Regions from separate parts of the Cellulosimicrobium sp. MI9406 genome, predicted to be linked through region 2. Evidence: predicted binding sites of a transcription regulator. Region 2 holds the regulator's gene; each other region holds the start of a gene.
What was found. Region 2 encodes HrcA, which represses chaperone genes, less so after heat shock. Its sites were predicted from a motif close to TTNGCACTCGNNNNNNNCGAGTGCNAA; they were not measured.
Positions count from the first base shown of each region.

Region 1 (3,269 bases), on a different contig from region 2:
GGTCCCTCCCGGACGCCGAGAGGACGGGGGCCGGCGCCCCGTGCGGGCTCGCCCCCCGGGACGGCGCGCAGGAACGGGCGCGACGGCGGCGGCTCGGGCGCCTCGTCCTCGGCCTCGGGCTCGTCGGCGTCGAGGTCGCCCGCGCCGTCGCCGCCGCGGTCGTCGAAGGAGATCGCGCCACGGTTCGCGGCGAGCTCCTCCTCGTCCGCGGCGAGCGCGGCGCGGGCCGCGTCGGCGGGCGCGACGCCGTCGAGCGTGAGGCGGCGCATCACGACGAGGCGAGCGACGTCGTCGTCGGTGTAGCGCCGGTGGGAGCCGGCCCGGTGCTGCGAGGGGCCGAGGCCGTAGCGACGGTCCCAGGTGCGCAGGGTCGCGGGCGCGACGCCGAGCCGGCGCGCGACGGCGGCGACGGCGAGGCCGGGAGACGAGGTCATGCTCGGTCGGGCTCCCTCGGGGTCGGGGGCGGACCGGACTGAGGTCATGGATCGATTCTGCCGAGCGGGCACCCGTCTCGCCACCTCGTAGAGGTCACAGTCGTGCACCCTTCGCGCCAGACCGGTGGCGTATTTGTTCGCTGCACGCGCAAACGCGCCGGGCGCCCCGGATCGCGTCAGCGCGCCCGGAGCGGCCGACGCGGTTGACCCCCCTCGCACCGCTCCACGAGCGGTTCAACCTGCTCGTTCACTTTTTCCTCACAGGGGACTTGAACAAGTCTTGCAACGCTTGTAGGTTGTTCGGCATGGCAGAGATCTCGAGGCTCCCCGGGCCCGTCATGGAGCTGTGGGAATGGCAGTACCAGGGTTCGTGCCGCGACGCGGACGACACGTTGTTCTTCCACCCCGAGGGTGAGCGCGGCTCGACGCGACGACGGCGAGCGGAGGCCGCGAAGGCGATCTGCCACTCGTGCCCCGTGATGATGCAGTGCCGCGAGCAGTCGCTCCGCGTGCGCGAGCCGTACGGGGTGTGGGGCGGCCTGAGCGAGGACGAGCGCGCCGCCATCCTCGCGGGCGGCGCCCGCCGCACCGGCTGACGCACCCCTCCCTCCGAGCACCGTCCTCGGTGCCTCCGCGCCGCCAGCAGACCTGCACGGCCCCGGTCCGACGTCGTACCGGGCGCACGTGCGCACGACCCGTGGGACCACCGGTGGGGCGACCGGCCACGGAACGCAGCAGGGCCCCGCGACCGTCGGTCGCGGGGCCCTGCTGCTGAACCGGGTCGGCGTCAGCCGACCACCACGGCGAGGATGTCGCGCGCGGACAGGACGAGGTAGTCCTCGCCGCCGTACTTGACCTCGGTGCCGCCGTACTTGCTGTAGATGACCTTGTCGCCGACGGTCACGTCGAGCGGGACGCGGTTGCCGTTGTCGTCGACACGGCCCGGACCGACGGCCAGGACCTCGCCCTCCTGGGGCTTCTCCTTGGCGGTGTCCGGGATGACCAGGCCGGATGCGGTCGTGGTCTCGGCCTCGAGGGCCTTCACGACGATCCGGTCCTCGAGCGGCTTGATGGGGACCGACACGTCGGACCTCCCCTTTCGCGGTGAGAACTGCAACGGATGGGTCGAGCGCACCGGCTGGCCGTCGTCGCGGGTGCCGGACAGCCTGGTCGCACGTGGTGCCGCCTCCGCGAGCGGTGGCGGCACGTCTCAAATCTAGGTCCCGGTTAGCACTCGGTCAAGGCGAGTGCCAACGTCCGCCCTGCGGACGACCGGGCTCCGGCTGCGCGTGGTCCCCGGCCCCCGTGGAAGGATCGACGCCATGGACGCCGCCACGCTCACCAAGCTGCTCAGCCCCGAGGGCTGGGCCCTGCTCGGCGCGCTCCCGCCGTACGACGAGCAGCAGGCGCTCGTGCTCGCGGCAGGGCTGCGCGCGAAGGGCGTCGACCCGGACCTGGCCGCCGCGGCCCTCACCCAGTCCCGGCTGCGCGCCGCGGCGCACGGCAAGCTCGGCGCGTTCGCCGACGGCATGCTCTTCACGCAGGCGGGGCTGGAGCAGGCGAGCCGGCTCGTCGTCGCGGCCCTGCACGCCCGGCGGTACCAGGAGGCGGGGATCCGGCGCGTCGCGGACCTCACGAGCGGGATCGGCGTCGACGCGCTCGCGTTCGCCGCCGCGGAGCTCGAGGTGCTCGCGACCGACGTCGACGAGCTCACCGCGGCGATCGCGACCGTCAATCTGCGCCACTTCCCCGAGGCCGAGGTGCGCCACGGCGACGGGCTCGCGCTCGACCTGGAGGGCGAGCGTATCGAGGGCGTGTACGCCGACCCGGCACGCCGCACCCGCGCCGGCACGCGCGTGTTCGACCCGAAGGCCTACGCCCCGCCGCTCGACGCGGTGTGGGCGCTGCGCGAGCGTGTGCCCGCGGTCGGGATCAAGGTGGGCCCGGGCATCCCGCACGCCGGCCTGCCCGAGGACGCCGAGACCGAGTGGGTGTCGGTCGACGGGGACGTCGTGGAGGCCGGGCTCTGGTTCGGCCCGCTGGCGCCCGAGGGACCGGGCCGGTCGGCGCTCGTCCTGTCGTCGTGGACCGGGCCCGACGGGACCGCGCGCACCACCACGCGCCGGATCGCCCACCGCCCGGGCGACGCAGACGTGGTGCCCGAGGTGGGCGCCGTCGGGCAGTACCTCTACGAGCCCGACGGCGCCGTGATCCGGGCGGGGCTCGTCGCGCACGCCGCGCGCGGGCTGGGCGGCCGCCTGCTCGACCGGACCATCGCGTACGTGACGACCGACTCCCCCGCGCCGCTCGACGCGACGGGGCTCGCGGACGGGCTCGCGCGCGGCTACCGCGTGCTCGACACCATGCCGTTCGGCCTCAAGCGGCTGCGCTCCTACCTGCGCGAGCGCGGCGTCGGGCGTCTGACGATCAAGAAGCGGGGCACGGCCGTCACGCCGGAGCAGCTCCGCCGACAGCTCGCCCTCACGGGCGACGCGACCGCGACGATCGTCCTCACGCGCGTCGGCGGCTCCCAGCAGGTGCTCGTCGTCGAGCCGCTCTCCGCTCCCCCGGCCGCCGCCGGGCAGGACGGGCACCGGTGAGCGCCCTGCCGCGCCGCACGGCGATCCCCTTCGCCCGCTCGGAGCGCTCGACCGTCGGGCTCGAGTGGGAGCTCGCGCTCGTCGACGCCGACTCCGGCGACCTGCGGCAGGTCGCGCAGACCGTGCTCGACGCCGTGCGCCCGGCCGACGGCGGCCCGCACCCGTCGATCAAGCAGGAGCTCCTGCTCAACACGGTCGAGGTCGTGAGCGGCGTGTGCCGCACGGTGGGCGAGGC
Region 1 covers NZ_JALIZI010000004.1:120,344-123,612, reverse strand. The annotation lists gene MT994_RS08770 (MerR family transcriptional regulator) at 1-482, opposite strand, end outside; gene MT994_RS08765 (WhiB family transcriptional regulator) at 740-1,030, shown strand; gene groES (co-chaperone GroES) at 1,222-1,518, opposite strand; gene MT994_RS08755 (SAM-dependent methyltransferase) at 1,757-3,034, shown strand; gene MT994_RS08750 (glutamate--cysteine ligase) at 3,031-3,269, shown strand, end outside.
Region 1: groES (co-chaperone GroES) is a predicted target of HrcA. The motif match lies at 1,662-1,688, and genes of this name have one in related genera.

Region 2 (3,269 bases):
GCGGCGAGCGAGCGCAGGAGCTGCTCCTGCTCGGGGTCGAGGGCAGTGGGCACCTGGACCTCGATGTGGACGTTGAGGTCGCCGCGCCCGCTGCCGTGCAGGTGCCCGACGCCGAGGTTCTTCAGCGTGACGATCTGGTTCGGCTGCGTGCCGGGGCGCAGGTCGATCTCCTGGAGCCCGTCGAGCGTCTCCAGCTCGAGCACGGTGCCGAGGGCGGCCGCCGTCATCGGCACCTGGAGGGTGCAGTGCAGGTCGTCGCCGCGGCGCACGAACGTGTCGTGGTTGCGCTCGCGGATCTCGACGTACAGGTCGCCCGCGGGGCCGCCGGCCGGGCCGACCTCGCCCTGCGCGGTGAGCTTGATGCGCGTGCCCGTGTCGACGCCCGCCGGGACGTTGACCGTGATGCTGCGGCGGCTGCGCACGCGGCCCTCGCCCGAGCACTCCGCGCACGGCTCGGGGATGACGGTGCCGAAGCCCTGGCACGCGGCGCACGGCGCGCTCGTCATGACCTGGCCGAGGAACGAGCGCGCGACGCGCTGGACCGTGCCGCGGCCGTGGCACACCTCGCACGTGCGGGGCGAGGTGCCCGGGCGGCAGCAGGTGCCGCCGCACGTGCCGCACACGACCGCCGTGTCGACCTGGAGCTCGCGCTGCGCGCCGAACGTCGCCTCGGAGAGGTCGATGTCGAGCCGCACGAGCGCGTCCTGGCCGCGGCGGGCGCGCGGGATCGGGCCCTGCTGCGCCTGGGCGCCGCCGAAGAACGTCTCGAAGATGTCCTGGAAGCCGAACCCGCCGCCCATGGGGCCGCCGCCCCCGCCGCCGGGGGCGCTGGGGTCGACGCCGAGGTCGTACTGCTGGCGTTTCTCCGGGTTGGACAGCACCTCGTAGGCGCGCGCGACGTCCTTGAAGCGGTCGCCCGCCTCCTCGCCCGCGACGTCCGGGTGCAGCTCGCGCGCGAGCTTGCGGTACGCCTTCTTGATCTGGTCCTGGCTGGCGTCACGGGCCACGCCGAGGATCTCGTAGTAGTCGCTCACACGTCACTCTCTGCTGGTGCGGGTCGTGAGGCCGGCGCGGGGCCGGTCGGGAGGGGTCGGGGGTGGTCGTCGAGCGGGCCCGCCGCGGGCGGGGAGACCGCGGGGCTCACGTGCCGAGCACCCGTGACAGGTAGCGCGCGACCGCGCGCACCGCCGCGATGGTGCCGGGGTAGTCCATGCGGGTCGGCCCGATCGAGCCGACGAGCGCGACCGTGTCACCGTCGTTACCGTAACCGGTCGTCACGACGGAGGTCTCCGCGAGGCCCTCGAGCTGGGTCTCGCGACCGATCCGGACGCTCACGCCCGACTCGGCGGCCATCTCGGTGAGCAGCCCGAGCAGGACGACCTGCTCCTCGAGCGCCTCGAGGACGGGGCGCAGCGCGTGCTCGAACCGCATGCCCGCGCGCGCGAGGTTCGCCGTGCCCGCGAGGACGAGGCGCTCCTCGCTCTCCTCTGCGAGCGTCTGGGCGACGAGGTCGCCCACCGCGCGGACGAGCGGGGCGTCGTCGGGGTGGAAGCTCTCGGTCACGGCGGCGAGACCGGGCGCGAGGTCCGTGAGGCGCTTGCCCGCGGCCGCGGCGTTGAGCCGTGCGCGCACCTCGACGAGGGTCCCCTCGTCCGGCAGGCTCGCGACCTCGAGCGTGCGCTGCTCGACGCGGCCCGTGTCCGTGATGATGACGACCAGGAGGCGCGACTCGCCGACGGGCACGAGCTCGAGGTGGCGCAGGCCCGACCGGCTCAGCGAGGGGTACTGCACGACGGCGACCTGGCCGGTGAGCTGGGCGAGAAGGCGCCCGGCGCGCGCGATGACGTCGTCGAGGTCCACGCCCTCGGACAGGAAGGTCTCGATGGCGCGCTTCTCCGGCGCGGACAGCGGCTTGACGCCCGAGAGGCGGTCCACGAAGAGCCGGTAGCCCTTGTCCGTCGGGATCCGGCCCGCGGACGTGTGCGGCTGCGCGATGTACCCGGCGTCCTCGAGGGCCGCCATGTCGTTGCGGATCGTGGCGGGCGAGACGCCGAGGCTGTGGCGCTCGGTGAGCACGCGCGACCCCACGGGCTCGCGCGTGAGGACGTAGTCCTCGACGATGGCCCGCAGCACCTCGAGCCGGCGCTCCTCGCTCACGTCCACCTCCCGCGTGCCGCACCGTCGCCGCCCGGGCGGGCGTGCGGGCGTCGGCACTCTCGACCTCCGAGTGCCAATCCTACGCGTCCGCGCGGCCCGTCCGGCGGTCCTCCGCTCGTCGCGAACGCAGGTCGAGGAGGCCGACGACGAGCGCGACCGCGACGAGGCCGATCGTCACCAGGAGCGCCCGCCCGGTCGCGTCCGCGGCCGAGTCGCCGCTCGCGAGCCCGCCGTAGTAGACGGACAGGACCACGGAGATCCCGACGGCCGACCCGATGCGCTGGCCGAGCTGCAGCATGCTGCCCGCCACCCCGGCCCGGCTCACCGGCACCTCGGACAGCGTGAGCGTCTGGTTCGGCGCGATGACCGTCCCGCTGCCCGCGCCCGCGACGAGCAGCGCGACCGCGAGCGCCGGGCCGACGGCGCCCGGGTCGTTCCCGAGCGTGCGCACGACGACCTCCGCCGCGACCACCCCCACGAGCACGAGCACGACGCCGCCGACGACGAGCTCGCGGCCCCAGCGCGCGACCCAGCGGCCCGAGAACCACGCCGACACGCCCGACGCGACCGCGAACGGCGTGCCGACGAGCCCCGCCTGGAGCGGCGTGTACCCCAGCTCGTCCTGGAGGTAGAGCGTGACGACGAGGAAGATGCCCGTGAACCCGGCGAAGTACGCGAGGCCGAGCAGCGCGCCGTTGCGGAAGGACCCGAGCCCCACGACCTGGGGGTCGAGCACGGCCTCGCCCGTGCGCCGCTGGTAGCGCCGCTCCCACCCGACGGCGGCCACCACGGCGGCCGCGGCCGGCACGAGCCACCACCAGCGCGACGCGTCGTCGCCGCGGCCCGTCGTCGTGACGAACGGCATCATCACGCCCAGGGTCGCGGCGCCGAGCAGGCCCAGCCCGACGAGGTCGAGCCGGCGCGGCGCGCGCGCCGCGCCCGACCCGGTGCGCGGCGGCCCGGGCACGAGGCGCCACGCGAAGGGCAGGAGCACGGCGACGACGGGGATGTTCACGAGGAACACCCACCGCCACCCCGTCTCCGGGCCCGCCGCGGCGATGATGAGCCCGCCCAGCAGGGGCCCGAGCGCCGTCGAGACGCCGATGGTCGCG
Region 2 covers NZ_JALIZI010000002.1:502,804-506,072, forward strand. The annotation lists gene dnaJ (molecular chaperone DnaJ) at 1-1,034, opposite strand, end outside; gene hrcA (heat-inducible transcriptional repressor HrcA) at 1,141-2,157, opposite strand; gene MT994_RS05310 (MFS transporter) at 2,237-3,269, opposite strand, start outside.

Region 3 (3,269 bases), on a different contig from region 2:
CGACGAAGAAGTCGGTGACGTCGGCGCCCATGTTCGTCAGGCCCCAGGCGAGCTGGGCGTTGTGCCCGATGACCACGCCGGGGAAGCCGGCGAACGAGAAGCCCGCGACGTCGAACCCGCACGCCGGGGAGACCTCGTTGCAGTGCAGCCCCACCTGCGCCCAGATGCCGGGCGCCCCGAGGGCGAGGTGCGGGTCGTTCGCGAGGATCGGCTTGCCCGACGCCGTGTGCTCGCCGGAGACGACCCACGAGTTCGAGCCGGTGCCCTCGCCGCGCCCGATGAGCACGGGGACGGCGCCGAGCGCGCGGTCCGCGGCCTCGAGCGCGGCCTGGAGGTGGTCGGAGCCGTACTCGGCGCGGGCCTGCGGGCCCAGGTCGAGGGCGACCTCCTGCGTGTTCTCGAGCTCGCCGGGGTCGAGGATCGGCGCGTTGAGCTCGGACGGGTAGGCGGGGAACAGCTCCGCGACGCGCGCCGTGTCCTGGAGCGTGCCGTAGGCCAGCGCGCGGTCGAGCTCGTCGTCGTAGTTGCCGCGCAGGTCCCAGGCCATCGCCTTGAGCCACGCGAGCGAGTCGACCGGGTCCCAGGGCTCGGGCTCGGCGACGTCGACCTGCAGCCCCAGCACCGTGTACTCGAGCGCGATCTCCGACGGGCTGCGGTCCTCCAGGTAGGCGTTCACGCCCTCCGCGTACGCCTGGAGGTACGCCTTCGTCTCCGGGGAGACGACGTCCCACTCCTCCTCCGCGACCTGGCGCCAGCCGAACGTGCGCGTCACGGTGTCGGCGGCGATGGCGTCCGGGTTGTCGCCGACGAGCTCGGCGAGCCGCCCCGACGTGACGTGCCGGCGGTAGTCCATCTCGAAGAAGCGGTCCTGCGCCTGGACGTAGCCCTGGGCGCGGAAGAGGTCCTCGGGGGTGTCGGCGTAGATCTGCGGCACGCCCTGGGCGTCGCGCAGCACGGTCACCTCGCTGCCGAGGCCGGGCACGGAGATCTCGCCGGACGCCTGCGGGAGCGGGCGCCGGACGGTGACCACGACGAACGCGGCACCCGCGACGAGCGCGACGACGAGCAGCGCCGCCACGCCGATCAGGACGCGCCGGCGCGTGGACCGGCGATGGCGCCGCGGCGGGGCCGCGGCCTCGCCCGGGGTCGCGGGGTCGGCACCGGTGGCGGGGTCACCGGCGGGGGCCTCGGCGGGTTCGTGCGCAGACACGGATGCGAGACTACCCCGGCCCTGCCCGGGCGCCGGTCCGCGTATGATTAGCACTCGGAAGTTTCGAGTGCCAGGCGGTGTTGACACCGTCGACCAGGCCGAGACCGTCCCGATCCCGACCCGCCGGTGGCCGCCTCGACGGCCGTCTCGTGAACGAGGAGAACCCGTGCCCACCTACGCCTACACCTGCACCGCCTGCGGTCACGCCTTCGACATCCACCAGTCGTTCAGCGACGACGCCCTCACGGTGTGCCCCGAGTGCTCGGGCCGCCTGCGCAAGGTGTTCTCCTCCGTGGGCGTGACGTTCAAGGGCTCCGGCTTCTACCGCACGGACTCGCGGTCCGGCGGGAAGACGTCGACGGCGCCCGCCGCCTCGACGTCCAGCGCGTCGTCCTCGTCGTCGTCGGCGGGGTCGTCCTCGTCAGGCGGCACGAGCTCGGGCGGCGCGTCGAGCAGCTCTGCCGCGTCGTCCTGACCTGACGCGGCGCCGCCGGGTCTCTCGCCCCTGACGCGCCCCGGCTCCGGCGTCGGCGCCGCACCGGTGCGCGACCGACCACAGCGGGTCGGCCGGCTCACGGTGCGCGGGCCGCACGCCGCGTCGTCCACAGACCGCCGCGCACCGCGGCCACCGGCTCGCCGCGCGCGGCTACCTTCGCGCCATGCCTCGCTCCTCCCGCCCGCCCGGCCCGTCAGCCCACCCCGGCCGCGCCGCCGCCGCCCGGCGGCGGCTGCTGCACGGCCTGTGGTGGCGGTCCCGGTTCGTGGTCGCCGCGTTGTGCTGCGGGCTCGCCGCGTCGGTCGTCGTCGGTGCGCTGCGGCCCCCGCCTCCGCCGACGGCTCCCGCCGTCGTGACGGCCCGCGCGGTGCCGCCCGGCACCACGCTCGCGGCACCCGACGTGCGGGTGGACCACGTCCCGGCCTCCCTCCTGCCCGCCGGGGCACCAGTCCGGGCCGACGACGTCGTCGGACGCCGCGCGACCGTCGCCCTGCCGGAGGGCACGCTCCTCCAGGACGGCCTCGTCGCCGGAGGAGAGCTCGCCGCCGGGGCGCCCGACGGGACCGTGGTCGCGCCCGTCCGGCTCGACCCGGGAGTCGCCGCGCTCCTCGGGCCGGGCGACCGCGTCGACCTGCTGGCCGCGGGCGACCCCGCCCTCGCCCCGGGGCCCACGCACTCCGCGCAGACGGAGGCCGCTCCCCCGGGCGACCCGTACCTGGCCCGCGCCGCGGTCGTCGTGCCGGCGCCCGAGCCCGACGACGGCGGCGGCCTGCTCGGCAGCGGCGGGTCGGGCTCCGACGTCGTGACGCTCGTCGCGGTGCGCCCCGAGGAGGCCGTCCGGCTGGCGGCGCGGACCGGGCACGCCCCCGTCACGGCCGTCCTGGTCCCGTGACGACACCACGAGACCGCCGACCCGCCGGGCGAAGCCGTTGCCGCTCGCCGCGCCCGTTGGCAGGATCGCGCGTGCACGTCTGGTGGCGCCGCCGCCACGCGTGCCCGTCGACAGGAGAGGGAAGCAGCACATGAAGGGCGTGTTCCAAGGGTTCAAGGAGTTCGTGCTCCGCGGCAACGCGATCGACCTGGCGGTCGGCGTCGTCATCGGGGCGGCGTTCTCCGGCGTCGTCACGGCGATCGTCGAGGACTTCATCAACCCCCTCATCGGGGCGATCTTCGGCAAGCCCGACCTCACGGGCCTGTGGGACATCACGCTGCGCGCGGGAGACGCGGCGAAGGACATCCCGCCCTCGGTCATCTCCGTCGGCGGGGTCCTCAACGCGATCCTCCAGTTCCTCATCATCGCCGTCGCCCTCTACTTCGTCATCGTCCTGCCGATGAACAAGCTCGCGGAGCGACGCAAGAAGGACGAGGAGCCCGAGCCCGAGGCACCGGCCGAGGACGTGCGCGTGCTCCAGGAGATCCGCGACCTCCTCGCCGCCCAGGCCGGCAGCGGCCCCGGCGCGGCGCCCGGCGGGCCGACGCCCCCGCAGCACCTCTGACGCCGCTCAGCCGGTCGCCCGGCGAGCCGTCAGTGGCGCCCGTAGTGGGGCGGCACGTCGCCCAGCA
Region 3 covers NZ_JALIZI010000008.1:111,519-114,787, forward strand. The annotation lists gene MT994_RS15670 (penicillin acylase family protein) at 1-1,078, opposite strand, end outside; gene MT994_RS15675 (FmdB family zinc ribbon protein) at 1,377-1,685, shown strand; gene MT994_RS15680 (SAF domain-containing protein) at 1,870-2,598, shown strand; gene mscL (large conductance mechanosensitive channel protein MscL) at 2,729-3,202, shown strand; gene MT994_RS15690 (hypothetical protein) at 3,232-3,269, opposite strand, start outside.
Region 3: MT994_RS15675 (FmdB family zinc ribbon protein) is a predicted target of HrcA. The motif match lies at 1,258-1,284, and genes of this name have one in related genera.